One region of the Serratia sp. OS31 genome, then DNA from elsewhere that is predicted to be linked to it. Evidence: predicted binding sites of a transcription regulator. Region 1 holds the regulator's gene; the other holds the start of a gene.
What was found. The regulator Fur, encoded in region 1, represses iron uptake genes when iron is present. The targets are predictions, from matches to a motif close to ATAATAATGAGAACNACTATCAA.

Region 2: the regulator Fur is predicted to act here: its motif matches at 2,072-2,094, upstream of H5P17_RS18445 (Nramp family divalent metal transporter).

The regions. Positions count from the first base shown of each region.
Region 1 covers NZ_JACJFQ010000014.1:74,041-77,723, reverse strand. Annotated here, with positions in the region: gene ybfE (LexA regulated protein) at 181-468, shown strand; gene fldA (flavodoxin FldA) at 698-1,237, shown strand; gene fur (ferric iron uptake transcriptional regulator) at 1,557-2,003, shown strand; gene H5P17_RS13680 (family 20 glycosylhydrolase) at 2,351-3,683, opposite strand, start outside.
Region 2 covers NZ_JACJFQ010000023.1:76,643-80,325, reverse strand. Annotated here, with positions in the region: gene mgrA (L-glyceraldehyde 3-phosphate reductase) at 1-32, shown strand, start outside; gene H5P17_RS18450 (DUF2502 domain-containing protein) at 263-664, shown strand; gene H5P17_RS18445 (Nramp family divalent metal transporter) at 800-2,032, opposite strand; gene H5P17_RS18440 (NupC/NupG family nucleoside CNT transporter) at 2,411-3,598, shown strand.

The DNA.
Region 1 (3,683 bases):
CGCTCTATCTGCTGGGGTAATATGGCGCGCTATAATTTTGCCGCCGTGCCAAGCGTGTTCGCTAACGTCAGGCTGGGGGTGAATTTGGGTTAGGGTTTATTGGCCCGAAGTGTGTTAACCGAACCGTCCGGAAGCGTGTAAGCGCTTTTTGATGCAAACTCCCTTGCAGTACCGCTACCTATGGCAAAAGAACAAACGGATCGCACGACGCTGGATCTGTTCGCAGATGAACGCCGTCCGGGGCGCCCGAAAACCAACCCGCTCTCCCGAGATGAACAGCTTAGAATCAATAAGCGTAATCAGCTTCGACGCGATAAAGTCCGTGGCTTACGGCGTGTGGAACTGAAGATCAACGCGGATGCGGTGGACGCCCTGAACAAACTGGCGGAACAGCGTAATATCAGCCGCAGCGAGCTTATTGAGCAAATGCTGCTGGCACAACTGGCGGACGAGCAGCCAGAACATTGATCATTGCAGCCGCACATGCGGCGCGGCGTTAAGGATGACGCCCGATCAACACCGCTTTATTCCACCCGGCATCGCATTAAAGTGATAAATACCCGGGGTAAATTTCTGGCATGATACGCACTTACCGGTAAGAGATAACCTCTTGCCATGGCATCATTTTAATCGGTGTTATCGTAGTCAACGCTAACATCGTGAATGCAATTTATTGAATTTAAAGGTTATACGCGATATGGCTAATGTAGGCATTTTCTTTGGCAGCGACACTGGCAATACCGAAAACATTGCCAAGATGATCCAGAAAATTCTTCAGCAGCAGTTTGGCAAAGAGGTGTCTGAAATTCATGACATCGCCAAAAGCAGCAAAGAAGATCTGGAAGCTTTCGATATCCTGCTGCTCGGTATCCCGACCTGGTACTACGGTGAAGCCCAGTGCGATTGGGATGACTTCTTCCCAACGCTGGAAGAAATTGACTTCAACGGCAAGCTGGTTGCGCTGTTCGGCTGTGGCGATCAGGAAGACTACGCAGAGTATTTCTGTGATGCGATGGGTACCATTCGCGACATCATCGAACCACGTGGCGCCGCTATCGTAGGCCACTGGCCGACCAAAGGTTACCACTTTGAAGCCTCCAAAGGCTTGGCCAACGACAGTCATTTCATCGGCCTGGCCATTGACGAAGATCGCCAACCTGAGCTGACCAACGAACGTGTCGAAGGCTGGGTAAAACAAATCGTCGAAGAGCTGAGCCTGGCCGAAATCGTCGGGTAACGCCAAAGGTTGAACAAAAGCCCTGCAAAGTGCATAGTGTGCCGGCAGGGCCATCATTGGCAGTACTGATTACTGCAATAGAAGCTACAGATTTGTAACTTCCCACACCGTCAAGGTAGACTGAGTTTTCGGTTTATCCCATTCATCAAGACGTTGCATGTATAACATGCAATTGTGCAATTATAGCTTTGTTAACAACCGGCGGTTTCCATTTAGAGCAACCGGTTCTATAATGAGACGCAATTAACTCTTTGTGCCGACCGATGCCACAGGCGAGAACGCCTCAACTTGATTAGCATAGTAACAGGACTGAATCCGCATGACTGACAACAACACCGCATTGAAGAAGGCCGGCCTAAAAGTCACGCTTCCGCGACTCAAAATCCTGGAAGTACTGCAAAATCCGGAATGCCATCACGTCAGTGCGGAAGATCTGTACAAAAAACTGATAGATATGGGCGAAGAAATTGGCCTGGCTACAGTTTACCGCGTACTGAACCAATTTGATGATGCCGGCATTGTGACCCGTCACAACTTCGAAGGCGGCAAGTCCGTGTTCGAGCTGACCCAGCAGCATCACCACGATCACCTGATTTGCCTGGACTGCGGCAAAGTGATCGAATTTAGCGATGAGTCTATCGAAGTGCGTCAGCGTGATATCGCCAAACAGCACGGCATCAAGCTCACCAACCACAGCCTGTACCTGTACGGCCATTGTGAAACCGGTGACTGCCGCGAAGACGACACCCTGCACGACAAAAAATAATGTCCTAACCGGCATTGAGAACCGCCTTAACGGCGGTTTTTTTGTGCCTGCGATAATAGGATAAAAAATCCCCGGACAGGCCGGGGAAAGTTCACAGCGTTAAATACAACAATTGCAGCGGCACTTCTCTACAGCACTTCTCTCGTTCCCCACCTGGACACCTTCAGCGTCAACTCACCCGCCGACACGCGGATAAGTAAACTCGTTACAGCTTATATTCAAGCAACAATAGGCTATCGAAAAATAACCTCCAGACCGGGTCTGAACACACCACGCAGCAGCACGCCGGTCGCGGCTACGGTTGTTAGATAACGGCCCGCCTGCGAACAGCGGGCCAGGTCTCAGATTTACACTTTCTCGGCGCGGCTGTAACGCTTGCCATCCGGGCTCACCGCGCGGATTTGCACTTCACCGCTAACCTCAGGCTTGGCCTTAGCATCATAACGTTGCCATTGCTTGCCACCGTCGGTGGAATACTCGATGCCCAGACCCGGCAGCGAAATATTGGCTTCCAGCTTGCCCCCCACCACTCGGGCGCCTGGCACCGGCAACCGGTAGCTCACGCCACCTTTGTCCAGTTTTGCCAGCTCACGCTGACCGAGCAGGTTGGCGAAGCGCAGCCAATCCCGGTCCAGTTTCCTGGTATCGATGAAGTGGGTTTCGCCGCCTTTATACTCCCGGCCCGCCCGGTAATCCTGCTCCCAATCTGCCCGGTGCCATGCGCGCTCGGCCACCGACAACGAACGAGGGAAGATCATGTACTCCATTTGTTCGTCGGTACGCTGGGTTTCGCTCCACATCTGCGCGGAAATACCGTAAGCCCCCGGCCAGGGTTTGTCGCTCTTGGCGGTAAAGTGATTACCGTCGCGATCAACCGAGGTTTCGGCGTTTTGCGGCAAGTTGTTTGGCGCAAAGCTGAACATTTTCTGCTCGTCGCTGAAACGCGTTCCCCAGTAGTAACCGCGCTCGTCCGGGTTCACCTCATACGGGAAGTCCATGTAGACATAATCCGGGTTTGAGAGGATCAGCTCGTATCCCTTGTTGGACCAGTCGTTGGCACTGTCGAACCCGCCCCAATACAGCGTATCCCAGAAGTTAACCCCGACACGTTGGGTAGCAAAGGCCTTGGCGTTTTTCGCATCTTTCAGGCCATCCTGCCAGGCTTGCATTCTGTCGATGCCGTGCGCTTTTACCAATTGGCTGACTTCCACCCCGAAGTAGCTTGGCAGATGCTCCATATCGGCGACCTTGCCCTCTTTGATCATCGCCTGGCAGACCTGAGATTTCGCCCATGGCTTGTCTTCTTTGCTCTGATCAATGATGCCTTTGCCGGCTTCCGGCTTGTTCACATCGGTATAACCGGCGCCCAACCTGATATTTTTCGCCTCATCCCCGCCAAAGTGCCAGGTGCTCAACGGTTGTCCGGCCTCTTTATGCATCTGGGCAATCTCGCCGATCACCTTGTCGACAAAGCGCTTGGACGAATCCAGGCAAGGATTGAGGTAGCTTTGGCGGTTAAAGTACTGCACCGAGGTGGTGTTAGAGGTATCGGTTGGATCCACCAATCGGAACTCGTTGGCTTCTTGTTCTTTACCGGCGGCATGCAGTTTCTTATAGCGAGCTTCCATTGAGACCACCGCCGCACGGGCATGCGCCGGCATATCGATTTCCGGGATCACT
Region 2 (3,683 bases), on a different contig from region 1:
AAATCAAGCAGATCGAGCAGATATTAATGTAATCGCTTACAACTATCGCCGGTTTACCGCCGGCGATAACGCCTGCCGCGCCAGACAAATCTTAAATCACTCTTCCCGCCCCATTTTTAAGAATGCCGCTAAGATTCAACCCTATCCACAAAGGCTAATATGCCGATATTGCAGGTAAAACTATAAGGCTGTTTTATAAACTGATGAACGCGCTTCATTAATTGTAAAACCGGCCAAGCCGCTACGGCGGAAAGGAGCATTCATGTTTAAACCTCTGTTATTGGCCGCCTTATTGGTGGTGTCAACGTTGCCTGCCATGCCGCCTGCGCAGGCGGAAGGGCTGAGCATCGATCTGATGCCGGGCGTCTCATTACGTATCGGCGAGCAAGACAATCGCGGCCGTTACTGGGACGGTTATGACTGGCGCGACCGCGACTGGTGGCAGGGCCATCAGGGTCGGTACCTGGGTGAACGCAATCGTCGGGGCTACAACTGGGATGGTTATCGCTGGCGCGACAACAATTACTGGCGCAAGAATTATTACTATCATGAAGGGCGCTATCGTAAATACGATAAGCACTATTATAAGCACCATGAGAAGCATCACGGGAAAGGCCGACGTCATGACGATCGCGATCATCGCCACCATGACCACGATGATTGACGGCCAAAGGCCGTCAGCCCGCCTGATCCCCATCATTTAACAGATCGAGATACCCGGGGCGACCCGGGTTTCCGCTGATATCGAACTTTACTGAACCGCACTAGACTCAATGTCGGCCTTTCGTTGGGCATCCGATCAGAAAAGGCTGCTGACCAACAGGTAACCGTTCAAGCCAACCACCACCAGCACGATAACTTTCCCTATCGCCTGTATGCTGCGGCTATTGACCATCTCCCCCATCAGTTCGCGGTTGCCGGTGAACGACAGCAGCGGCACCAGCGCCAGCGCTATACCAAAACTCAACAACACCTGGCTCAGCACCAGAATGCGCGTAGCGTCCATTCCCATCATAATGACGATAAACGACGGCAGCATAGTGACCACCCGACGCACCCACAGCGGGATATAAAAGTGCACAAATCCCTGCATCACGACCTGCCCTGCTAGCGTCCCGACCACGGTGGAAGATAATCCGGCAGCGACCAGGCTCAGTCCGAAGATGGTCGCTGCCGCCTGGCCCAATAGCGGCTGCAGCGTCAGATAAGCCTGATCGAGATCGGCAATGCCGCTATGGCCGTTAAAATGGAAGGCCGCAGCGGCGGTAGCCATCATCGCCAGGTTAACAAAGCCGGCAATGGTCATGGCAATGGCGACGTCAAACTTGGTGGCCGCGTAGCGATCGGCTTTGGAATGCTCACCGCCGGTCTGGGTTAATGACGAATGCAGATAAATCACGTGCGGCATGATGGTCGCGCCCAGCACCCCGGCAGCCAAAAATACCGCGTCGCCGTTCGGCAGATCCGGTATTGCCATGCCTTTCAAAAAAGGCTCCAACTGCGGTTGCGAAAATACCAGTTCCACCATATAAGCCGCGGCAACAAACAGCAGCAAACCGCCGATCACCATTTCCAGCGGTTTCTGCCCACGTTTTTGCAGCATCAGGATCAGGAAGGTCGCAATACCGGTCAGGATAGCCCCTTCCAGCAGCGTGACGCCCAGCAGCAGTTTAAAACCTATCGCAGCGCCGATAAATTCGGCCAAATCTGTGGCCATGGCGATAATTTCAGCCTGAACCCAATAGGCCCAAACTGCCGGGCGCGGGAAACGATCGCGAATGTGCTCTGCCAGGTTTTTACCGGTGGCAATACCGAGTTTTGCGGACAACAGCTGGATCAACATCGCCATGACGTTGGCCCACACCACCACCCACAACAGGGTGTAACCAAAAGAAGCGCCGGCCTGGATGTTGGTAGCAAAATTACCGGGATCGATATAGCCGATAGCCGCTATGAATGCGGGGCCCATCAAGGAAAGTTTGATCTTCCTCGCGGGGCGACGGGTGGTCTCAACCACATCACTGTTCAGCATGTTCTGAACCCTTACTTCTATTAAGCCTGTGGTTATCTTATGTAAATGATAATAATTATCAAGCGCATTTAGAGCGATAATGCTTATCTCTGCGATAGGCAATTACGACGGGTTTAACGAAAGGTTTGACGGGTAAGTGAACATTTACCGTACTGAACGGCGTTCTCTCCAGGAAAAAATCCTTTGGGTAATCCATTTAGCGCAAGAATATGAATTTCATATGGATTGATTAACCTCTTGATTTTTTATGCTTTAGCGTACAAGTTTAAGATGTTTCCCCCTATGATTTTCCATATTTGCAATAGAGCTCTCGTTTTTAAACGTGGCGTTACATAAAATGACATCCGAAATTCAGCCTGCCTCAAGTTTGGAGCAAACATGTCCCATATTGCGCACTTTGCGTTGGCGTTAGTGGTCGTCGCGATCCTGGCACTTTTAGTGTGTCGCGATCGTAAAAGCATCCGCATTCGCTATGTTATTCAACTGTTGGTTATTGAAGTACTGCTGGCCTATTTTTTCCTGCATTCGGAAGCGGGTTTAGGCTTTGTAAAAGGATTTGCCGCGCTGTTTGACAAGCTGCTCGGGTTTGCTGGGCAAGGGACTGATTTTGTATTCGGCGGTATGGGCGACAAAGGTCTGGCCTTCTTCTTCCTGAAGGTACTGTGCCCAATCGTCTTTATCTCTGCGCTGATCGGTATTCTGCAATACATTAAAGTACTGCCGTTTATCATCCGCATTATTGGTACCGTGCTGTCAAAAGTAAACGGTATGGGCAAGCTGGAGTCCTTCAACGCCGTCAGCTCGCTGATCCTGGGCCAGTCTGAAAACTTCATCGCCTATAAAGATATTCTGGGCAAGATGTCCGAAAAGCGCATGTACACCATGGCGGCAACCGCGATGTCCACGGTTTCCATGTCCATCGTCGGCGCTTACATGACCATGCTGGACGCCAAGTTTGTGGTAGCGGCGCTGGTACTGAACATGTTCAGCACCTTTATCGTGCTGTCACTGGTCAACCCGTATGACACCAGTAAAGAAGAAGAGCTGCATCTGGGCAACCTGCACGAAGGCCAGAGCTTCTTCGAAATGCTGGGCGAATATATCCTGGCGGGTTTCAAAGTCGCGATTATCGTTGCTGCGATGCTGATCGGCTTTATTGCTCTGATCGCCGCGCTTAACGGCCTGTTCAGCGCCATCTTCGGCCTGAGCTTCCAGGAAATCCTGGGCTACTTCTTCTATCCATTCGCCTGGATTATGGGTATTCCTAAGCACGAAGCGTTGCAGGTTGGCAGCATCATGGCGACCAAGCTGGTTTCCAACGAATTCGTGGCGATGATGGAGCTGCAGAAGGTTTCTGCTGAACTCTCTCCACGCAGCCTGGGTATCCTGTCGGTGTTCCTGGTTTCCTTCGCCAACTTCTCTTCCATCGGCATCGTAGCCGGTGCGATTAAAGGGCTGAACGAGCACCAGGGCAACGTGGTTTCCCGCTTTGGTCTGAAGCTGGTTTACGGTTCTACGCTGGTCAGCATCCTGTCTGCGTCGATCGCAGGCCTGGTTCTGGGCTAAGCTTAAAAACCAGTCATGCAAAGGTCGCTTCGGCGACCTTTTTTATTGCCTGCGATCCTTCTGTAACTGCTGGCAAAACAGGGGG